Regions from separate parts of the Staphylococcus sp. M0911 genome, predicted to be linked through region 1. Evidence: predicted binding sites of a transcription regulator. Region 1 holds the regulator's gene; each other region holds the start of a gene.
The links. The regulator Rex, encoded in region 1, represses fermentation and respiration genes when NADH is low (regulators of the CRP and FNR family bind a similar motif). The targets are predictions, from matches to a motif close to TTGTGAAATATTTCACAA.
Positions count from the first base shown of each region.

Region 2: a site for Rex is predicted at 2,622-2,639, ahead of pflB (formate C-acetyltransferase). Genes of this name have one in related genera too.
Region 3: a site for Rex is predicted at 5,265-5,282, ahead of qoxA (cytochrome aa3 quinol oxidase subunit II). Genes of this name have one in related genera too.

Region 1 is NZ_CP022881.1:872,142-880,613, forward strand. Features, by position in the region: gene tsaB (tRNA (adenosine(37)-N6)-threonylcarbamoyltransferase complex dimerization subunit type 1 TsaB) at 1-230, shown strand, start outside; gene rimI (ribosomal protein S18-alanine N-acetyltransferase) at 203-667, shown strand; gene tsaD (tRNA (adenosine(37)-N6)-threonylcarbamoyltransferase complex transferase subunit TsaD) at 660-1,697, shown strand; gene ssp1_RS04240 (MutS-related protein) at 1,751-3,373, opposite strand; gene abc-f (ribosomal protection-like ABC-F family protein) at 3,724-5,658, opposite strand; gene ssp1_RS04250 (redox-sensing transcriptional repressor Rex) at 5,913-6,557, shown strand; gene ssp1_RS04255 (hypothetical protein) at 6,585-6,890, shown strand; gene ssp1_RS04260 (YeeE/YedE family protein) at 7,062-8,132, shown strand; gene ssp1_RS04265 (sulfurtransferase TusA family protein) at 8,145-8,369, shown strand.
Region 2 is NZ_CP022881.1:161,194-169,665, forward strand. Features, by position in the region: gene pbp4 (penicillin-binding protein PBP4) at 1-818, shown strand, start outside; gene ssp1_RS00710 (NAD(P)-dependent oxidoreductase) at 994-1,632, shown strand; gene ssp1_RS00715 (M15 family metallopeptidase) at 1,689-2,357, opposite strand; gene pflB (formate C-acetyltransferase) at 2,696-4,942, shown strand; gene pflA (pyruvate formate-lyase-activating protein) at 4,963-5,718, shown strand; gene ssp1_RS00730 (hypothetical protein) at 5,924-6,796, shown strand; gene ssp1_RS00735 (YfcC family protein) at 6,937-8,331, shown strand.
Region 3 is NZ_CP022881.1:1,753,401-1,761,872, reverse strand. Features, by position in the region: gene rihC (ribonucleoside hydrolase RihC) at 53-961, opposite strand; gene qoxD (cytochrome aa3 quinol oxidase subunit IV) at 1,061-1,351, opposite strand; gene qoxC (cytochrome aa3 quinol oxidase subunit III) at 1,348-1,953, opposite strand; gene qoxB (cytochrome aa3 quinol oxidase subunit I) at 1,943-3,931, opposite strand; gene qoxA (cytochrome aa3 quinol oxidase subunit II) at 3,931-5,040, opposite strand; gene ssp1_RS08465 (DUF5011 domain-containing protein) at 5,326-5,643, opposite strand; gene ssp1_RS08460 (globin domain-containing protein) at 5,905-7,047, shown strand; gene folD (bifunctional methylenetetrahydrofolate dehydrogenase/methenyltetrahydrofolate cyclohydrolase FolD) at 7,113-7,970, opposite strand; gene purE (5-(carboxyamino)imidazole ribonucleotide mutase) at 8,170-8,472, shown strand, end outside.

The DNA of each region.
Region 1 (8,472 bases):
ACGACTTGAAACTGAAATTACATGAACTTGATCAACCACATGTATTTATAGGTGAAGATACGGTTAAATTAGAACATTTGCTAGATGCTAAGGGCATTAATCAATTACCACAAGCATCAGTCATGAAAAATTTAATTAGCCAGCCAACTGAAATCCATAGTTTTGTTCCTAAATATCATAAAATAACTGAGGCGGAAAGAAATTGGATAGACCAACAGAAGAACAATTAAATATTAGAAAAATGAGTAAAGATGATGTTCCAGCAGTCTTTGACATTGAAAGATCTAGTTTTAATGATAGTTCATGGTCAATCGATGCATTTTATCATGAAATTGAAAAGAATGAGTTTGCTAATTATTTCGTCATAGAATTTAACCATACGATTATTGGATATTTAGGATTATGGGTTGTCATTGATCAAGCACAAATAACCACAGTTGCGATTGCAGAGCAATTTAGAGGATATGGTTTAGGACAATTATTATTAAAATATGTCATGAATTATGCGAGACATCGATGTGAAGTGATGAGTTTAGAAGTTAGAGTGGATAATACAGTGGCTCAACATGTTTATCAAAATTTAGGTTTTCAATATGGTGGAAAACGAAAAAATTATTATGGAGAAGGGCAGGATGCATTAGTCATGTGGGTGAATTTACGTGAATAATCAACAGACATTAATTTTAGCAATAGAGACAAGTTGTGATGAAACAAGTGTAAGTATTATTAAAAATGGTACGGAAATATTGTCCAATACAGTGTTAAGCCAAATTGAAAGTCATAAGCGCTTTGGTGGTGTTGTACCTGAAATTGCTAGTCGTCATCATGTCGAAGGAATCACAACGACTATAGACACTGCTTTACAAACTGCAAATGTGACTATGAATGATATTAATGCTATCGCTGTAACGCAAGGACCTGGACTTATAGGTGCGTTACTCATAGGTATTAATGCAGCGAAAGCACTTGCATTTGCATATGATATACCATTAATACCCGTTCACCATATTGCAGGACATATCTATGCGAATCATTTAGAAACGCCTTTAACATTTCCATTAATGGCATTAATCGTTTCAGGAGGTCATACAGAATTGGTTTATATGAAAGATCATCTCCATTTTAAAGTGATAGGTGAAACAAGAGATGATGCTGTAGGTGAAGCATATGATAAAGTAGCACGTACAATTGACTTGCCATATCCAGGTGGACCTCAAATAGATCAATTAGCAGCTATAGGTGAAGATACGTATCAATTTCCTAGAGTTTGGTTAGAAAAAGAAAGTTATGATTTCAGTTTTAGTGGACTAAAAAGTGCAGTTATTAATCAATTGCATAATCAACGTCAAAAAGGGCAAGACATTGTGCCAGAAAATGTGGCAACTAGCTTCCAAAATAGTGTTGTTGAAGTGTTAACAACTAAAGCGATACATGCTTGCAAAGCGTATAACGTTAAGCGATTAATTGTTGCTGGTGGTGTAGCAAGTAATCGTGGACTAAGAGAAAGTATTTCTAAACAGTGTGAAAATAATCAAATCCAATTAACCATTCCTACACCAAAATTATGTACTGACAATGCAGCGATGATTGGTGCAGCAGGTCATTTCTTGTATTTAGCAGGCATTCGTGGGGATATGGCAATGAATGGACAAAATAATATCGATATTGAAGATTTTTCAATTGAATCTTTATCATAATTATAAAGTCAGTAATGCGAGATTAAATAGAATCTCACACTACTGACTTTTTATTATATATCCTTAACTTGTTGTTTGGCACGTTCATAAATATCAGTAGGGAATTGTGTCAATCTTAGCAATTCGATTGCATTTCTTGTATTTGCTTTACCTGGTTTGATTTTAAAGTCAAACGCAATGGAATCATCTTTAATTGATTCATTAAAGTGATAATTTGTATAAGATATATTTAATAAATTTGATAATTCAATATCATGTGTTGCAGCTAATACATAGTAATTTGGCAAGTGAGATAAATAAGTTAATACTGATTCAGAAGCGGCAATACGTTCTGTAGTATTGGTTCCTTTAAAGATTTCATCAATGAAACAGTATACTTGATTATCCGTTGAAATATTGAATAAACGGCGAATGGATTTCAATTCAGCCATAAAATAGCTATCTCCTGATAAGACATCATCTGCATTAGCCATAGACGTGTAGACTAATCCAGGTACATATTTAAATTGAGTGGCTGTTGCAGTGTTAATTGTTTGAGCCAAAATAAGATTAAGCGCAACAGTCTTCATGAAGGTTGATTTACCAGATGCATTCGAACCGGTTAATAAAATATTTCGATTGAGATTTAAATCATTTGGAACAGCATTGTTAATTAATGGATGTACAAGTTGATTAAACTCACATAATTGCTGTTGAGTATTACTATTTTGAATTATTTCAGGTTCGCAGTATGCTTCTAATGTCTCTTGGTATAAGGCAATTGCATAATGATTATCTAATTGGCCAATATAATCGTAGCATTTTAATACTTCATCTAAATATTTATAGTAACTATGTTGAATCGTGTGAAAAATAAGATAATCTAACATAAATATAGTTTTAATTAATAAAACAAAGGCTGATGCAAAGTCAACGCTTTCGACTTTAGCTAATATGCCACTTAAATATCTTGCAGTTTTAAAGTGATTGAAATTAACGTCTATTTGCGGTGTTCCCTCTATATCAGTAAGATTTTTACACTGCTTTAAAATATTAGCAGTATAAAAAATGGTTTTTAAATCTTGTTCATAAGTTCGTTTTAAACTGACCGATAAAATGATATTAATCACACATGCCATGATGAATAACAGAATACCATTTGACGCATCAAAGCACGTATAAATTAAAGCGATTATTGGTAATAAGGGGGCTAGCATAAATATTTTTTGACATTTAATAGGTGTGAGTTGATCGGGAAAATGTGGATAGACACTTTTACCAACTAGACCTAACCGTAATGAAACCTGATTCCTAAAAGAAGTATCTTCTTTAAAACGATTGAGTAATATTTTATTGTTCATTTTAAACATTCTACGTAATGTTGCATATAAACGCATCTCCCCAAGTGCTGTGAAATTGAAATTCATACTTTGAAATAATGCATCCATATTTAAGTCAGACCATGTCTTGTTATCAATTAGTTGACGATCATCATAGTTATCAAAATAGGTTTGAAATTGATAATCATATTTCGCATTTGGCCTGATAAATTTTTCTAACTTTTCTTGATTAGACCATAAGCCGTTAATTTTATTAATGAACTGTCGTCTATTAATGATAGAAGTAATGATACTAACGACTGTGGTTAATATAATAACGCCTAAAACAAATAATAAAAATAACTGTGGGTCATTCATTTAAAAACTCCTTGATGTATTGTTTTTTTAATTATTTCATATCATTTAATTTGAAACAATCAATGATAAAAATGAGAAGTCAGAAGATATGTCAATAGGGAACATGCGTACTTATCAACAATAAGTGCACAACTTGTGGATAAGTGGTGTTAATTTTTGTGGATATAGCAAATTTTTATCTGAATAACTCTAAAATTTAGTTACATATTACCTGTGGATAACTAGGATAACTCTGTGGATAGCCATCAGATAGGCGAAAATGAATGTTAATAATAATCAATTAAAAATCAGAAAAAAGACACTAAAAAGTAGAAAATCTACTTTCTAGTGTCTGGAAAAATAATAGTTATTTATAATTTTTCTTGTAATTCTTCCCATTCAAGCATTGCTTGTTCTAATTCTTGTTCGGTATTCGATTTTAATTCAGCTAGTTCATTGGATTTTACAGGATCGCTATAAACATCGGGTTGTGTAAGTTGATGATCAATGTCTTCGATCTTTGCTTCACATGATTCGATGATGGCTTCACGTTGCTCGATTTCACGTTCTATTTTGCGTTGTTCGCGACGACGCTGCTTTTGGTTTTCATATGATGACGCTGTAGTATGTTTAGTATTTGAGTGATTTGCAGACTCAATTTCACTCTCTGCTTTAGCTTTTAAGGCTGCAGCTTCTTCTGTTTTTTCAATATAATATTGATAATCACCAAGATACATTTTTCCACCATCATGATCTAGGTCAAATACTTTATTGGCTAATTGATTGATGAAGTATCTATCATGGGATACAAAGATAATAGTACCTGCAAAATGTTCTAAAGCTTGTTCTAACATTTCTTTCGAATCTATATCGAGGTGATTGGTAGGTTCATCTAAAATAAGTACATTATCACGTTGCAACATTAACAAGGCTAATTGTAATCTTGCCTTTTCGCCACCAGATAAATCATTGATAATTTTTTTGACGTCGTCTTGTACGAATAAAAAACGGCCTAATACTGCTCGAATATCTTTTTCGTTCATATTTGGATACTGGTCCCAAACATAATCTAAAATGGTTTTATTTGATTTGAATTCAGCTTGTTTTTGGTCATAGTAACCTATTTGTAAATTAGCACCAAATGTGACTTCGCCACCGAGTGGACGTTGTCTTTGAGCAATGGTTTTAATTAAAGTGGTTTTACCGACACCATTTGGCCCAATAATAGCGATGTGATCACCTTTGGATACTTCCAAATTAATAGGTTTAGTAATAGGTGTATCATCATAACCAATTTCTAATTGTTTGATATGCATGACGTCATTTCCGGTATTTCTATCAAATCCAAATTGAATGTTAGCACTTCTTGCATCAATCATTGGTTTATCAATACGCTGAATTTTTTCTAATGTTTTACGACGGCTCTTTGCCATTCCACTTGTAGAAGCTCTTGTGATATTTTTTTCTACAAATGTTTCTAACCGTTTAATTTCTTCTTGTTGTTTTTCATATTCTTGCATACGTTTTTCATAATATTTATCTCGCTGTTGAATAAATTGTTCATAATTACCAATATATCGTTTAACACTACCTAAAGCGACGTCATAAACTTGTGTAACGATTTTGTCTAAGAAATATCTATCATGACTTATAATGACAATTGCGCCTTTAAAGTAACGCAAATAATCTTCTAACCATTTTGTAGTTTCTAAATCAAGATGGTTGGTAGGTTCATCAAGTAATAATAGATCTGGTTCATTTAACAACATTTGTGCAAGTGATAATCGTGTTTTTTGACCACCACTAAAGTCATTAATAGGCTTATTAAAGTCATCTTCATTAAAATTCAATCCATGAAGAACTGTTTTAATTTTACTGTCATATTGATAACCTTCTAATTGCTCAAATTGATTTGATAAAGATTCATATTTTTCCATATGTGATTGATAAGTAGGTGTATCATACTCATTTGCATGGGCAGCTAACCAATCTGTTTCACGTTTGATTAATAGTTCCATATTTTTAATATGTTCAAATGGTTTTGACATTTCCTCGAACACAGTGGCGTTAGAGTCCAACGTCATTTGTTGTGTTAAATAGCCCATCTTAAGATTTTTAATCTTTGAAATGTGACCACTATCATAATCTTCAACGCCAGCAATGATTTTCATAAGTGTTGATTTACCGGCACCATTTCGTCCAACAACGCCTATTCGTTCACCTGTTTTCACTTCAAAATCAACGTTAGTAAAGATATCTTCACCATCGAACGATTTAGAGATGTCATTAAGTTGTAAAAGTATCATCCGACTTCACCTTTCTAAATATGCGATATCATTATAAACTATACATATAGTTTGATATGTTTAAATGTTTTGTTTATCATATTAATATTTATTTTACAGTATTAAGCTGTGTCTTGAAACTAGGATATTTATTTTTAAATTTTATTAATGTATAATTAGCAAGTATTCATTGTGAACAATTATTTGGATTTTTATTGTTGCAAACATATATACATAAAATTAAAACCGTTTAGCGTCGAAGGGAGACAAATAAAATGGCAAGTAACGTTAAAATTCCTCGAGCAACTTTAAAACGTTTACCGTTATATTATAGATTTGTGAGTAATCTAAAATCTAAAGGTATTGACCGTGTTAATTCTAAAGCTATTAGCGAAGCATTACAAATAGATTCAGCTACGATTCGTAGAGATTTTTCATATTTTGGCGAATTAGGTAAAAAAGGATATGGCTATAATATAGATAGTTTAATTGAATTTTTCAAAGCTGAAATTAGTGGTAGCAATGATATTAAAATTGCAATTGTTGGTGTGGGTAACTTAGGTCGAGCATTATTAACATATAACTTCTCAATTCACGATGAAATGACCATTACAGAAGCATTTGATGTAAATCAAGATGTCATCGGCGAACAAGTAGGCCGTGTTGTTGTAAAAGATAGCAAGACTTTAAAACATACGTTATCAAATCAAGATATTGATGTAGTCATTCTTACAACACCTGAACAGGTTGCCCAAAGTGTTACAGATGAGCTGGTTGAATCTGGTATTAAAGGTATTATGAATTTTACACCAGCGAGAGTGAGTACGCCAACTGATGTACAAGTACATCATATTGATTTAGGTATTGAATTACAGTCCTTACTTTTCTTTATGAGAAATTATGATGAATCAATGAAATAGCATATTGATCATTTGGTGGGACTTTTTATGAATGATAAAGTATTGATTCAAATAGGGTGTATGTATAAAGCACATTTACCTACATTAATATACATTCCAGGACAATTGGTATTGAACGGTCATACATTAGTGTTCAAGTCCTATTATACAAATCATAATCCTCTAAATTTAGATATTGATGTTAAAAAAATTATTCGTTACCAAATACGTAAGGGGTTACTGGGACATAAATTATTGATTTACTATAACCAAACTTGGTATAAATTTAGTCATTTTAAAGCAAATGAATTGCAAGCATTAGTTCATTATATCGATGAAATACAAGCACTTTAAAAAGTGATGAGCAAGAGTACATCTTATCGAGATGTACTCTTTTTTTATTTTAAATAAAGCATTTCATTGATAAATGTGTAGAATTAAGAAACATATTATGATAGTGAACTTGAAATATAACACTTTATCCTGTAAAATAACTTAGTATTTATATCGGAAAAGGGTGATAACGTGGTTTGGATGATTATAAGCGGTTTGATCGTCGGCGTACTATTAGGATTTGTAATGCAACGAACACGCTTTTGCTTAGCAGGCGGTTTTAGAGATATGTATGTTCAAAAAAGTAATAAAATGTTCTATGCATTGCTTGTTGCTATTACAGTTCAAAGTATTGGTTTATTAATATTAACAAGTTTAGGTATAGTAAATGTTCCAGCACACACATTTCCAATTGTTGGTACAATCATTGGTTCTTTTGTCTTTGGCATAGGTATTGTATTAGCAGGTGGTTGTGCTACTGGAACATATTATAGAGCAGGAGAAGGTTTAATAGGTAGTTGGGTTGCACTCATTTTATATGCATTAACAAGTGCAATTACTAAGACAGGTGTTTTGTCACCAGTCCTAAAAGTAATTAATCAACCTACAAATGTCAATGCAAGTATGGCAGATACATTGCATATTCCCAATTGGATTTTAGTAATACTAATAACGTTAATTACTTTAATATTAGTGACAAAAACACTTAAAAAGCCTAAAGTAGCAGTCCCTAAATTAAAACAGAAGTATTCAGGCGTAAGACATTATTTATTTGAAAGAAGATATCATCCGTTTGTAGCGGCTATTGCAGTTGGTTTAATCGCTTTATTAGCTTGGCCAATGAGTAGTTCTACTGGTAGAGATTATGGATTAGGAATTACGACACCTTCAGCAAATATTGTTAATTTCTTAATTACTGGAAATACACAACTCATTGATTGGGGCGCATTTTTAGTTATAGGTATATTCCTAGGTTCTTACATTGCTGCTAAAGGATCAAAAGAATTTAAATGGCGTTTACCAGATAAGAAAACAATTAGAAATAGTGCAATTGGTGGCATTTTAATGGGCTTTGGAGCCTCTGTTGCAGGTGGTTGTTCAATCGGTAATGGCTTAGTTGAAACGGCGACAATGAGTTGGCAAGGCTGGATTGGTCTAGGTTCAATGATTCTAGGTGTATGGTTTATGAGTTACTTTATTTTTATTAAGCCAATGAAACAACTACAACAATCGACTAAAAAACAACAAACACAAACGACTTAAGGAGGAGTTATTATGGTATATGAATTAGGCACAGTTGGTATGGTTTGTCCTTTCCCTTTAATAGAAGCTCAAAAGAAAATGACTGAATTAGATTCTGGTGATGAATTAAAAATTGATTTTGATTGTACACAGGCGACTGAGGCAATCCCTAATTGGGCGGCAGAAAATGGTTACCCTGTTACTAATTATGAACAACTTGGTGATGCGTCTTGGACAATTACTGTACAAAAGGCGTAAAATAATGATAAATATAGATAGAGCATCCATCATGGGTGCTCTATCTATATTTATTCAACTAGAAATTAGTATTTTAAGCGATTACATTTATGATAGAATAGAT
Region 2 (8,472 bases), 710 kb from region 1:
TAGTATTGGCAGAACATATTGATGGTAGTTCTTCGAAATTCACAGATAGAATGAATCAAAAAGCTAAAGACTTAGGCATGAAGGATACAACGTTCACGAATCCAAGTGGTGCTAATAATAAAATATTAAAACCATATGAGCCAAAAAGTTATAAAGATGATACAATTTCACATACAACTGCACGTGATATGTCATTATTAAGTAATCATATATTGAATGCACATCCAGATGTTTTAAAAATTACAAAACTATCTAAAGATAAGCAGTCAAATCAAGAATTACATAATACCAATACATCATTACCAAATGAAGCAGATGGTATGAAAGATGTTGATGGTTTAAAAACAGGCACAAGTGACAATGGATACAATTTAGAATTAACTGCCAAACGAAATCATTTAAGAATCGTAACAGGCATATTTAATGTTAAGCCGTACCCTGATGAACAAGCGAAGCATGCCCGTCAAAAACTGGCGAATGCTTTAACTGAACATGCATTTAAGCAATACGACTACCGTAAAGTCATTTCAAAAGGTGAACATGAAATAGACGGTAAAAAATATGAAGTAAAAAAAGATTTATATGATTTAGTACCTAAAGATAAAAGTAAATATCAATTAAAAGTGTCTGAGGATAATCAATTATATGTTGATTATGATCGTCAATTTACGAAAGGACATCAAGCACCTACCGTAGAAGTCGAACCTACGACACATTGGGGCATGATTTTTCTATACGTATGTATGGCAATTGCCGGACTGGTATTACTAGGTATGTTGACCATCATAGGTATCAAAATTTATTACAAAAAGTTTTAATCAAATGATGACGTATAAAGCTAGCGCTAAGTGTAAAGTGCTAGCTTTTTTTAATTAAAAATTAAGCATATTGATAAAAGATAAAAGTGTAACTGCAACTGTTACGTTTGCAAACATAGCGAACATATTTCAAAATGTAAATAATCTTAAAAGAGATAAATGGAGGAGTTTAACAATGAAAATAGGAATTATTGGCGCTTCAGGTAAAGTAGGACAACTTGTGTTAAAAGAAGCTTTAGATAGAGGGCATCAAGTAACTGCCATCGTGAGAAATGCATCAAAAATAACAAATACGGAAGTAGAAGTTATCGAGAAAGACATTCATGATTTAACAACTAAAGACATAGCATCATTTGAAGTTGTTGTTAATGCGTTTGGTGCACCATTAGGAGATTCAGAAGGACATATCAATGCAGGCCGTCATTTAATTGATATTTTAAAAGGAACAGATACAAGAGCAATTATTGTTGGTGGTGCCGGAAGTCTATATGTTGATGATGCACATACAGTTCAATTAATCGACACACCAGAATTTCCTGATATTGTTAAACCATCAGCAAGTGGTCAAGGACAGAACCTTAAAGAATTACGCAACTCAGAAGGTATAACATGGACATTCCTAAGCCCTGCTGCAGAATTTGATCCAGAGGGTGTTAGAACAGGTCATTACCAATCTGGTAAAGATCAATTAATTGTTAATTCTGAAGGAAATAGCTATATCAGTTATGCGGATTATGCCGTTGCATTAGTAGACGAAATTGAAAATCCTCAACACATTAATGAACGCTTTACTGTTGTTGGAGAAGCAAAATAATAGAATTAAAAAGGCTGAGATACTCATTCCTCATGAATATCTCAGCCGTATTTTTATTATTTTTTAGGATATAAACCTAAATAAGATTCTAAACTTTGGCCTGAATCTTTGACTTCTTTGGCTTTCTCTTTACCTAAATAGCGTAAATGCCATGGCTCATATTGATAGCCAGTTTCATTTTCTTTGCCTTTACCGTATCTAATAATAAAACCATATTCATCTGCATGGCGTTTAATCCATTGACCTTCTTTGGTTTTACCAAAACTGCGGTATAGGTTTTTATCAGACCCTTGTGCACCCACATCGAATGATAAACCAGTTTGATGTTCTGAATGACCTGGTTTAGAGCTATATTTATTAGCTGCTTTTTCACCGTCTCTAGCTTTATAATTATTGAATAATTGAATTTGAGTTTGATAGCTTCTGAAGCCACTAATTTTGTATAGATTGATATGATCTTTTTTCGCATCAGCAATCATTTTATTTAGTGCTTTCACTGCTTTAGGATTTTCCCCAGGATTATAGTCTTTTGGTAATTTAATTTGCTTATTCACAATTAAAATACCGTCAATATAAGTTTTACCATCTTTTTTAACTTTCTTGTGAGATTGATTCTGCTTATTACCATCTTGTTTGCTCGCTTCATTTTTACCTTCAGAATGATGATATGAACATGCTGATAGTACTAGTAATCCCATCAATAGCACAGTCCACAACTTTTTCATATCACACAAAACTCCTTTTATATTGTTAACGTGATTTGCCAAATACACAACTAATTGTACACGAAATAAGTTTAACATATTTTATTAGTATAATAATGGTATATAAGAAATGAATTCATTTGATTTTTATGTAAGTATTTTAATTTTGAATTTATGATATTTATAAATCTGTTATGTAACAGTGAATAAAAATGTAATTCTGTATTAATTTAAGATACAGGTTCGCTAATCAGCCATATTTTAGTTGAAAATTAGTCATAAATAATGTGAAAATAATCACAATAAACATGCTACACTACATGTGAAAACGTTAACAAAACGAAATGGAGGCGAACAGTATGTTAGAAACAAATCATCATACTAGTGCTTGGCAAGGTTTTAAAAATGGTCGTTGGAATAGACATGTAGACGTGAGAGAATTTATTCAACTAAATTATTCATTATATGAAGGTGACGATGCCTTTTTAGAAGGTCCAACTGAAGCAACATCAAAATTATGGGACCAAGTGATGCAATTATCTAAAGAAGAACGTGAACGCGGTGGCATGTGGGATATGGATACGAAAGTAGCATCCACAATCACATCACATGACGCTGGATATTTAGACAAAGATTTAGAAACAGTTGTCGGTGTGCAAACAGAGAAACCATTTAAACGTTCAATGCAACCGTTCGGTGGTATTCGTATGGCTAAAGCAGCATGTGAAGCATACGGTTATGAATTAGATCCAGAAACAGAAAAAATCTTTACAGACTATCGTAAAACGCATAACCAAGGAGTATTCGATGCATATTCCAGAGAAATGTTAAATTGTCGAAAAGCTGGAATAATTACAGGATTACCAGATGCATATGGCCGTGGACGTATCATCGGTGACTATCGTCGTGTGGCATTATATGGTGTTGACTTCTTAATGGAAGAAAAACTTAAAGACTTTAATACAATGTCTACTGAAATGTCAGAAGATGTGATTAGATTAAGAGAAGAATTATCCGAACAATATCGTGCCTTAAATGAATTAAAAGAACTAGGACAAATGTACGGATTTGATTTAAGTCGACCAGCGACTAACTTTAAAGAAGCGGTGCAATGGTTATACCTAGCATATCTTGCAGCAATCAAAGAACAAAATGGTGCTGCTATGAGTTTAGGACGTACATCAACATTCTTAGATATTTATGCTGAACGTGATTTGAAAAACGGTGACATTACAGAAAGTGAAGTACAAGAAATTATCGACCACTTCATTATGAAATTACGTATCGTTAAATTTGCACGTACACCAGACTATAACGAATTATTCTCTGGGGATCCAACTTGGGTAACTGAATCTATCGGTGGTGTAGGTATTGATGGTAGACCATTAGTTACGAAAAACTCATTTCGTTTCTTACATTCATTAGATAACCTAGGTCCAGCACCTGAACCAAACTTAACTGTGCTTTGGTCAGTAAGATTGCCTGAAAACTTCAAAATTTATTGTGCAAAAATGAGTATTAAAACAAGCTCAATTCAATATGAAAATGACGATTTAATGCGTGAAAGCTATGGTGATGACTATGGTATCGCATGTTGTGTATCAGCAATGAAAATCGGTAAGCAAATGCAATTCTTCGGTGCTCGTGCTAACTTAGCTAAAACATTATTATATGCCATCAATGGTGGTAAAGATGAAAAATCTGGCAAACAAGTAGGTCCAAGTTATGAAGGTATCCATTCAGACGTATTAGATTATGATGAAGTATTTGAGAAATTTGAAAAAATGATGGACTGGCTTGCAGGTGTATACATTAATTCATTAAATATCATTCATTATATGCACGATAAATATAGTTATGAACGTATTGAAATGGCGTTACATGATACAAATATTATTCGTACGATGGCAACAGGTATTGCTGGATTATCAGTAGCAGCTGACTCTTTATCAGCAATCAAATATGCACAAGTAAAACCTATCCATAATGAAGAAGGTCTAGTTACAGACTTCGAAATCGAAGGCGACTTCCCTAAATATGGTAATAACGATAGCCGTGTGGATGATATCGCAGTCGATTTAGTTGAACGCTTCATGACAAAATTACGTAGTCATAAAACATACCGTGACTCAGAACATACAATGAGTGTATTAACAATTACATCAAACGTTGTTTACGGTAAGAAAACAGGTAACACACCAGACGGTCGTAAAGCAGGCGAACCATTTGCACCAGGTGCAAACCCAATGCACGGTAGAGACCAAAAAGGTGCATTATCTTCATTAAGTTCTGTTGCTAAAATTCCTTATGACTGCTGTAAAGACGGTATTTCAAATACATTTAGTATCGTACCAAAATCATTAGGTAAAGAAGAAGACGCTCAGAATAAAAACTTAACAAGTATGTTAGACGGCTATGCAATGCAACATGGTCATCACTTAAATATCAATGTATTTAACAGAGAAACATTATTAGATGCAATGGAACATCCAGAAGAGTATCCACAATTAACAATCCGTGTATCTGGTTATGCAGTTAACTTTATTAAATTAACACGCGAACAACAATTGGATGTCATTTCACGTACATTCCACGAACAAATGTAGAAAAATAAGGTGGGAGCAAAATGCTTAAAGGACACTTACACTCCGTCGAAAGTATGGGCACAGTCGATGGACCAGGTATTAGATATATATTATTTATACAAGGTTGCTTATTAAGATGTTTATATTGTCATAATCCAGACACTTGGAAAATCAATGAACCATCTAGAGAAGTTACTGTAGATGAAATGGTTAATGAAATATTACCGTATCAACCTTACTTTGATGCATCTGGTGGCGGCGTGACCATAAGCGGTGGCGAGCCATTACTACAAATGCCATTTCTAGAAGCGTTATTCAAAGAACTACAAGCAAATGGTGTGCATACATGTCTTGATACCTCTGCAGGATGCGTCAATGATACACCTGCGTTTAATCGACACTTTGATGAACTACAGAAACATACAGATCTTATATTATTAGACATAAAGCATATTAATAATGAGAAACATATTAAATTAACAGGCAAACCCAATACACATATACTCAAATTTGCCCGTAAATTGTCAGATATGAAACAACCTGTATGGATTCGTCACGTCCTAGTGCCAGGTATCTCAGATGATAAAGAAGACCTCATCCAACTTGGAGAATTTATTAATTCTCTAGATAATGTTGAAAAATTTGAAATCTTACCCTATCATCAACTCGGCGTGCATAAGTGGAAAAATTTAGGCATCCCATATCAATTAGAAAATGTTGAACCACCCGACGATGAAGCGGTCAAAAAAGCCTACCGTTACGTCAATTTTAAAGGGAAGATCCCAGTTACATTATAAAAAGAAATAAACCCATAACACTAAACACCCTTCACAAACACATCAGTTCCTTATTGGAATTGATGTGTTTTTAATTATTCAAATATCTTTTAAAAAAGAATGATATGTGAAGTTATTAAATAAAATATTCTGAATTGTATTGAAATTAATAAGAATTTTATTTACATTTATATTAATAAATATATTTTTGAAAGGAGTCATTTTGATGAAAAGAATTTTCGTATTAAGTTTATCAGCATTCCTAGTTTTGGCAGGTTGTAATTCAGCTGAAAAATCGAACGCAACAGATAAGAAAGAAGAAAACAAGCAAGCGTCTAAAACAAATAATAGTAACAAAGAAAAACAAGATAATAAAAATGAAAACAAAAGTACGTCAGTGACTCAATTATCAGAAAAGAAAAAATTAGCATTAGCATTTTATGCTAACGAAGCAGATCAATATATGTTAACTAAAAATGAAATCCTAACAGGCATTTATGAGTATAAAAAGGGATCTGAAGTTGAGAAAAAGCAAATGGAAGATCTAATGCTAGAGAAAGTGGATTCTATAAAAAATGCACCCGAAGGCATGAAGTTTTATCAAGTATATCCAACGAAAGGTCAGTTTGCTTCTGTTATTGGTGTAAATAAAAATAAAATATTTATAGGTAGTACACAAGGTGCATTAAATGATTATGCTTCTTTATCTAATGATGGTAAGGAACTAGATATTAATCAGTTATATAAAGCGAATAAAGATAATAGATCTTTACCAGAAATGGAAAAGAAAATACAAATCGTTGATAGTGGTGCAGCACAAAATGCAGATGATCCAGATAAAAACGCTGCTAATACGATGGCACATATGAGAAGCCAAATTTATAATGAAATCAGTGAATTTGATGGCGAATTAGATAATAAAACCTACCTTTGGGATAACATCCGTCTCGACAACGATGGTAATTGGACAGTGAATTATCGTAATCATGATGGGGAAATCATGGGTACATATAAGAGTGAGAAAGATAAAATAATTAAACTCGATCAAAATGGTAATAAAGTTAAAGAAAAGCAAATGAGTAATCAATCAGAAGAATAATGAATCGATGAAGCGTTTAGTGACATATCAAGGTTACTAAACGCTTTTTAAATTTCTAAACAAATAATTGTTAATTTTCTGAAAATAGGGTATCGGTATAAAAATATTAACTTCAATGATTTAAAAAGGGGATTAATTATATGAAAAAAGAAAAATCGAAGAAGTTCAAATTTAAAACACCTCATACGTATGCTTTATTATTAATGGTTATTATATTTGCTTGGATAATGACTTATGTGATACCAGCGGGGGAATATGCTCGAGAAAAGAAAAGTGGTCAAACAGTAGTTGTTTCAGGTTCTTACCATGAAGTTGCGAATCAGCATTTGTCATTTTTAGATATTTTTAGAGCAGTGCCAGAAGGTTTAGTAAGCGGCGGTGAAATTGTATTTTACGTATTTTTAGTAGGCGGCGCATTTGGGATAGTTCACCAAACAGGTGCATTTGAAAATGGTGTGAACAAAGCAATGCGTACATTAGGCAAAGCCAATTTTTTAATGATTCCACTGACGATGACGGCCTTTTCCATTTTAGGGTTTTCTATCGGATTATCAGAGGAGACGATTATTTTTGTACCTATAGGAGTGTTGATTGCTCGTACACTTGGTTATGATGCATTAACGGGGGCAGCGGTAGTCATATTAGGAGCCGGAAGCGGATTTATGGGTGGTATGCTAAATCCATTTACTGTCGGTGTTGCACAAAAAGTAGCTGAGTTACCACTGTTCTCTGGTTGGGGATTACGTACGATTATATACGTCTTTATACTCACTGCAGCTATTACTACAGTCATGCTTTACGGTCATAAAGTTAAAAAGAACAAGTCGAAGAGTATTGTTTATGAGTTGGAAAAGGAAGAAGGACAACTTAATACAGAAATTGAATATCAACATTTTAGTAAGAGGCAAGCTTTCAGTCTAGCATTGATTCTTGGTGCGATTTTATTTAATGTATTTGGTATTTTTAAATATGGTTGGACCTTTACACAAATGAGTGCCAACTTTCTATTGGCTGGTATCGTAGCTGGATTAGTCGCTGGACTTGAATTTAACGGAACATTTGATGCACTAGTTAAAGGGATGCAAGATATTCTCTATGGTGCGTTAGTCGTGGGTATTGCTAAAGGGATAGTCGTGTTATTAGAAAATGGTAAAATCATCGACACGATTGTACATGGTATGACAACACTATTATCTGACGTACCTTCTTCATTAGTCATCATGGTGATGTTTGTTTTACAATTTATATTGAATTTCTTTATTCCGTCAGGCTCAGGACAAGCTTTAACAACAATGCCACTCATGATACCTATTTCAGATTTACTACACATCAATCGACAAATTACAGTGCTAGCCTTCCAATATGGAGACGCCATTAGTAATATATTATTCCCGACATCAGCGACACTGATGGGTGCTTTAGCAGTTGCGCGCATTTCATATACACAATGGTTAAAATTTGCATGGAAACTCATTGTTGTATGGATCATTATCTGTGCTACAGCGATGTCTATCGCCTTGATGATAGGTTACTAGTAAGTTTATATAATTTATAAATGAAAAATATTTAAAACTGATTTTACATCTAAGGTGTAGAATCAGTTTTTTTTATAGAATAAGTCAATTTAAATTTCTACACAACACAGACTAGTACAATATTTATAAAAATTAATACTA
Region 3 (8,472 bases), 880 kb from region 1:
TAAACGCACATGTTGTCTATGAGACAGACAACATGTGCGTTTTTGTATTAATTTATTTACAGTGAGCAAGTGCTTGTAAAAAAGCTTGTTGGTAATGCTTTGAAATAGGGGAATGAACGACCTGACAGTTGGGTTCTATTGGATCAAAGTCTACAACAGTTGCCCCTTTAGTAAGTATACCTTGTAATTCTATTTGAACGTTAGCATCAAATACATTAAATAGGTCAGCATCGATTAAATATAAAATAGTGAATACATCATATAATTTGATACCTTCATGAACATTTTCAGTTCGATAATGTTGGAATAGTTGAAATAACATATCACCGGTCTGATTCATTGTTTTTATTTTTTTTATAAATTCATGAGAAAACATGGCTTGACGTGCTAAATCTAATCCAACCATAACCAATGGAAGTTGAGAATTAAAAACAATATTAGCTGCTTCAGGATCACAATATATATTAAATTCTGCAAGAGGTGTAACGTTACCTCTGCCGCTACTACCACCCATAATTACAATTTGCTTAATCTTTGATTTGATTTCTGGATAGGTAGCAAGTAGAAGCGCAATATTTGTTAATGGTCCAATAGCAACAATAGTAATGGGGGAAGTGCTTTCCTTTAATACATTTTTCATGGCTTCGATAGCGTTCATAGGTGAAATTGTTTCATCTGTAGGAGATTTAAAATCATAGCCATCCATACCGGATTCCCCATGAACTTCAGCTGCATCAACAGGATTTGAAATTAATGGACGTGATGCGCCTTTAAAAACAGGAACACTGCTATTGAAAAATTGTTTTAATTTTAAAGCGTTACCAGTAGTTTTATCAATATTTACATTACCATTTACAGTTGTAATCATTTTTACATCTAATTGAGGATGATTGAGTGCTAAGCTAATCGCTGCGGCATCATCAATGCCCGGATCGGTATCTATAATTAATGGGATCGTCATGTCTATCTGCTCCTTAATAATATTAGATAACTATATTTTGACGTAAAAAAGACCTGCTAGCAAATGCTAACAGGTCTAAAAGTATGATTTTTATACTTTTTATAAGTGGTGTGAGTGACCACCTTGCATAACCCAATATGTTCCGATAACAGTAATTAGAGTTATGATAATTGCAAAGATAACTTTGAATAATTGAACTCGTCCATCTTTACCTTCAGTTAAATGCATGAACATTAATAATTGAAGTGCAGCTTGGATAAATGCAAATCCAAAAATAATAGTTACTTTTGCTTGGAAAGTCATTGATGTGTATAGAGTTACGAAAACTGCTAAAAGCGTTAATACGATAGAAGCAATAAATCCTACTGTATGTTTTACGATTGTATTCATCCGCTATACACCATCCCTATCATATATACGGCAGTGAAGATGAAGATCCAAACAACATCTAAGAAGTGCCAGTATAAACTTACTATAAATAATTTTGGAGCATTATATGAATCCAAACCACGAGTAGCAATTTGAATTAATAAGCAAATAATCCAAACAATACCAACTGATACGTGACAACCGTGTGTTCCTAATAGAATAAAGAAACTAGACCAGAAGGAACCGATAGTAGGGTTAACACCTTCAGTTGCGTAGTGTGCGAATTCGTAGATTTCGAAACCTACGAAAACAAGCCCTAGTAGTACAGTAAGAATCATCCAAAACATCATTAAGTTTTGTTTTTCTTTACGCATATAGTAAATTGCAATACCACAAGTGTATGAACTTAATAATAACGCAAATGTCATTATTAAAACTAATGGTAATTCAAATAATTCTGTAGTCATCTTGCCAGCGTAATCGCCACCGTGTTGCAAAGTTAATAACGTTGCGAATAGGGTACCGAATAACGCGAATTCGGCTGTAAGGAAAATCCAAAAGCCAAGTTTATTTAATTCGCCTTCATGCGTACGTGAATCGATTGTATTAGTATCATGACTCATGACTTACAGCCTCCCTTTCTTTAATTCGTGCTTCTCTTAAACGTGCCTCAGTTTCAGCTACTTCAGAAGCAGGGATATGGTAACCGTGGTCGATTTGGAAACTTCTCCAAATCATTGTACCAAAGATACCTGCTAAGCAGATGATCGCTGGAATGATTGTTTCAAAGATTAAGAAGAAACCACCAATTGTGAAGAAGATACCCATCCAGAAACCAACTGGAGTGTCATTTGGCATATGAATATCTTTGTAATTATGGTTGTCTAAGTAATGACGACCATGTTCCTTCATATCTACGAATGTATCATAGTCATTCCAATCTGGAGTGACAGCAAAGTTGTATTTAGGTGGAATTGCTGAAGCAGTAGTCCACTCTAATGTACGACCAAGGCCATCCCAGTTATCACCAGTAGCTTCACGTGGTGCTTTGATGTGACTGTATACAATACTTACCACTAAGAATAAGAAACCGACTGCCATTAATAAAGCACCGATAGTTGAAATGAAGTTCAATAAGAACCAACCATCAGAAGGCATATAAGTGTATAAACGACGTGGCATACCATCTAATCCAAGGATGAATTGTGGTAAGAAACAAACGTTAAATCCGATCATGAAGAACCAGAAGCACCATTTGTTTAACGTTTCGTTTAATTTGTAGCCCATCATTTTTGGATACCAGAAGATTAAACCAGCTAAGCAGGCAAATACTACACCAGTAACCAATGTATAGTGGAAGTGAGCTACTAAGAAATAAGTGTTGTGATATTGATAGTCAGCTGATGCCATCGCTAACATTACACCAGTAACCCCACCTAATAGGAAGTTAGGGATGAATGCTAATGAGAATAACATCGGTGACTCGAAAGTAATTCGACCTTTATACAATGTTAATAGCCAGTTGAATAGCTTAACGCCGGTAGGTACACCGATTAACATTGTTGAAATTGAGAAGAATGAGTTGATTAAAGCACCATTACCCATTGTGAAGAAATGGTGAACCCAAACTAAGAAACTTAAGAACGCGATACCAGCAGTTGCCCAGACCATGCTTTGATGACCGAACAAGCGTTTACGCGCAAATGTTGGAATAATTTCAGAGTAAATACCAAATGCAGGTAAGATAACGATATATACTTCAGGGTGCCCCCATACCCAGAAGAAGTTCGCCCATAGCATAGGCATACCGCCATCTGCAACTGTAAAGAATGCTGTTCCAAACACTCTATCTGCTGTCATTAAAGCTAAAGCCACTGTTAATACAGGGAAAGCTAAGATAACGATTAAAGTAGTAATGAATGTTGTTACAGTAAACATTGGCATTTGCATAAACTTCATTGTAGGTGTTTTACATCTTAAGATTGTTACAAAGAAGTTGATACCGGTCATTAAAGTACCTAAACCGGAGATTTGAATTGCAACTAGATAGTAGTTAACACCTGGACCTGGACTAAATTCACCAGCAAGTGGTGCATAGTTTGTCCAACCAGCAGCTGGTGATCCACCTATGATAAATGATAGGTTGAATAAAATCATACCAGCAAAGAATAGCCAGAAACTTACGTTGTTCATTACAGGGAAGGCAACATCACGTGCACCAATTTGTAAAGGAACAACAATATTCCATAAACCAAAGATAAATGGCATAGCCATGAATATAATCATGATAACGCCGTGCGTACTGAAAATTTCATTGTAGTGATTTGATTCCAAGAATTTGTTATCTGGAATAGTTAATTGCGTACGAATAAGTAACGCGTCAATACCACCACGGACGAACATTAATACGGCACAGATTAAATACATAACACCGATTTTTTTATGGTCTACGGATGTGAACCATTCTTTATAAAGATATTTCCATAATTTGAAATACGTAATTACCGCTATAAGGCCGATAACTAAGAATGGCGCACCAATTTGTGCCATTGTAATCATCCAGTTACCTTTAACGATTAATTGATCCCATGGAAAATTCATTAATGTCCACCTCCATGATCATCTTTTTTAGACGGACTATCGTCTTTTGCTTCTTTGGAAATTTTTTCCATTTCCTTAGCATTGTGTTTTTCTTTCTTCTTGAATTCATTGTCGTATTTTTCAATGTTGCCAAGAATCATTGGTGTCATACCATGACGTTTGTAGTTAGCGTTTGAAATAGTAACCTTACGTGCTGGTTTCACTGGTTTATCTTTAACATCTTTATAAAGATCTTTTTCGTCGATGAAGTTAGGATCTTTTTGAACGTAATTATAACGTTTGTATGCGTGGAAGATATACTCAGGATCAGCTGCAGGGTCAACGAACGCCATATGAGTACCATTAAACGTTAATTCTTTGTTAGGTGTGCTTGGTAAGATTTGTTTATCAAATGTATCTTGATCTAACGTTTTCTTACTTTTAGCTTTTTTCACCCATTTGTTGAAATCACTTTGGCTTACAGAGTGAACATCAAATGTTTGACGTGAGAAACCTTCACCGTTGAAGTTTGAGTTTCTACCTCTGAAAGTACCTGTTTGATCTGCTGTTAATGTCCAATTCATAGTCATACCAGTCATGGCATATTTCTGACCACCTAATTTTGGGATCCAGAAACTTGTCATTGTATCCATAGATTGTAACTTGAATACAACTGGTCGATCTTTAGGAATTGTTAAAGTATTAACAGTTTCGATGTGTTGATCTGGGTAGGCAAAGAACCATTTGTAACCAGCGCTGACTGCGTAAACCACAAGTGGGTCTTTGTCTTTTTCTGGTGGTTTTTCATAATCGTATAATGTTTTAACAGTTGGAATTGCTAAAGCAATAACGATAATGATAGGTACCACAAACCAAATTGTTTCAATTAAAGAATTGTGGTGCATCTTACCTGATTCATCATTCTTATTGTAGCTATACTTAAAAATAAAGAATGCGAACATGGCAAGAACAACGACAACAATAACAAGCATGAAGATAATTGAATAGATGATCAAGAACTTCTGACTACTTGCTACTGGCCCTTTTGCATTGAAAACTTCAATGTTCGAACAACCACTAAGTAAAATTAGTGTTCCGACCATTAGAAGCAAAGACTTAAATTTTGACACTTTTTTGACCTCCTAATACTACAAATGTAGGGCTTACCATTAATTTTAGTTTATTACGCAATATTTACAAGTACCTAAAAGAAAAAAATTATTGATATAAGCAAAAAATTTTAAAAAATTTGAGATATGACGGGGATTGTAAGATTTGTTAAAATTGTGTGTACATTTTGTGAAAAAGGATAAATTTGTGAAATTGCAATAAATTATGATTTTCAAGATAGATATTTTGAAGAAATTCAGAAAATAAAAAAAGTTGAGAATTTAATCTCAACTAAATATAAAATATTATTTGACTTTAATATTTCTAATTGAAGTTTTTTGAGCACCGTCTGAATCTGTGACTTTGTACTTAACCTCATATGTACCTGATTTAGTAGTATCAACATCGCCATCAATTTTGATTTTATGTGTTAAATCACCATCTTCTTTATCATAAGCGCTAATGCCTTGAAGTAGGTTATAGTCTTCACCTTTTTCGATGATGATGTCATTCACGCCTCTTAATTGAGGTTCCGAATTAGTTGTCGCTTCGGCATTTAGATTAGGTGTGACTAAAGTAGCAGATACTCCGATTGCTGATAGTGACTGAATTAGTTTATTCATAAAGTAACCTCCGAATGTTAGTCAACTACGATTTATGTATATCATACGTTAATTTTCAGAATAGTACATCATACTATAGTTTTAATATACCTGATTAATTAGATTTTTAAAACATATAATAAGAAATAAATAATTAAAATTATGTAAATTGAACGTTATGTGAACAATTTAACATTTCTTTGATTCAATATATATATACGGTATAGAATGACAATGTAAAAAGTTTTGGTTTTAAATACGAGTTATCTGGGAGTGGAAATAATGTTAAGTGAAAGAGAAAAAGACGTAGTTAAAGAAACAGTACCTGTATTACAAGATAAAGGGGTAGAAATCACTTCGAATTTTTATGCACGCATGTTCAAACAACATCCTGAACTAAAAAACATGTTTAATCAAACAAATCAACAGCGAGGATTACAATCTACTGCGTTAGCACAATCTGTGTTAGCTGCGGCGGTTAATATTGATCATCTTGAAGCTATCCTACCTGTAGTTAAAGAAATCGCGTATAAACATTGCGCTTTACAAGTACCACCAGCAGGGTATGATATCGTTGGTGAAAACTTAATTGCAGCAATCAAAGATGTTGTTGGATTAGATGATGACCATGAAATTATCAAAACATGGAAGAAAGCATACCAAGAAATTGCAGATATTTTCATCTCTGTTGAAAAGGATATATACACAGAAATGTTATGGGATGGTTTCCAACCATTTAAAGTTGAAACAATAGAACAAGTATCTTCTGATATTAAGGCTTTCACAGTATCTTCAAATGAATATGATTTAAGTCAGTTTGTACCTGGTCAATATATTACCGTTGATGTGGGTAGTGAAAAAATGCCATACAGAGCTAAAAGACATTATTCAATTGTAAAAGGTGATCAAAACCATCTTACATTCGCAGTGAAAAGAGATGTCACTACAGAACATGAAGGTGAAGTATCTACAATTTTACACGATGAATATCAAGAAGGAGATAACATTAATTTAACAGCACCTGTAGGACCATTCCATGTTGTTGAAAAGAGTAATAAACAATTGTTCTTAGGATCTGGTATAGGTGTAACGCCACTCGTATCTATGTTTAATGAAGTAGTAAATGACAATGGTGAAGCTCGATTTATACAAGTGACAAATGACACGAATGATGCACCATTCTCATCATTATTAACTTCTATTGCTAATAAGAATACACAAGCAACATATGACTTACATGATAAAAATAAAAACGGTTATATTGGTAGTGAGCAATTAAAACAGTGGATTGATGATACGGAAATCTATGTTTGTGGTGGAAAATCATTTATTCAATCAATGATTAAATCTTTAAAAGAATTAAATGTTGATGAATCTAAAATTCATTACGAAACATTTATACCTAAATTAAGTGTAGCGGTATAATTAGAATTGAATATAATATAAAAATAGCAGGAGGTCATGGCCTCCTGCTATTTTTATTTATACGGTTATTCAATACCTCGACGCATTTTCTCTGCTAGTAAAGTATTATTCAGTACCATTGTAATTGTTAAAGGACCAACGCCACCTGGTACAGGTGTAATAGCACTTGCGACTTCTTTTACTTCGTCAAATACGACATCTCCTTTTAATTTACCATTTTCATCAGGTGTATTACCTACATCAATAATAACCGCGCCTTCTTTAACCATTTCTTTAGTAACTAATTCAGGTTTGCCGACTGCGCTGACAACGATATCAGCTTCTTTAACGAAACTCGCCATGTCTTTCGATCTTGAATGTAGTATTGTGACAGTTGCATTTTGTTGCAGTAAAAGTTTGGATACAGGTTGACCTACGATATGACTTCTACCAATAACCACAGCGTTTTTACCTTCGATATCAATATCAGCATGCTTTAAAATTTCCATGATACCTAGTGGTGTACAAGGTACAAAAGTTTGTTCATCAATATATAATTTACCAATATTACTTGGATGGAAGCCGTCTACATCTTTTTCTGGATTAATAGCTTCTAATACTTTTTGTTCACTAACTTGTTTTGGAAGAGGTACTTGAACTAGGATACCACTGACAGAATCATCATTATTTAAACGTTCTAATTCTGATAAAACATCTTCTTCAGAAGTATCTTCGCTTAAATGAACGATTTCAGAAATCATACCAATTTTTTCTGCAGCTTTCTTTTTAGACCTAACATAGCTTTGGCTAGCACCATCGTTACCGACTAATATGACTGATAATTTTGGTGTATATCCTTTAGATTTAAGTACTTCAACTTGATCTTTTAAACCTTGACGATAATCTTTAGCGATTTGTTTACCATCTAATAATTTTGCTACCACAATATCTCCTCCTAATTTTTCAATAACTTAACTTTAACATTAAATTTACACAATTTAATAGCTAAAAGACGTAAATTTAATTAGAATTTCAAATTAAAGTTCGATTTTTGATTGAAAAAGCATTTGATGATTGTTATGCTATATCTGTAATATACAACTTACTGACAAATAAATCCAAAGTTTTGAAAGGGTGTACATCTTGAAAGTAGCAGTCATTATGGGTAGTTCTTCCGATTGGGAAATTATGAGTGAAAGTTGCACAATGCTTGAACAATTTGAAATTCCGTATGAAAAGAAAGTCGTTTCAGCGCATCGTACGCCTCATTTAATGGTAGATTTTGCGAGTCATGCATGTAACAACGGTTATGATTTAATCATAGCTGGAGCCGGTGGTGCAGCACATTTACCGGGGATGGTGGCATCGATGACTACATTACCTGTTATTGGTGTACCTATTGAATCTAAAAGTTTAAAAGGGATGGATTCACTGTTGTCAATTGTT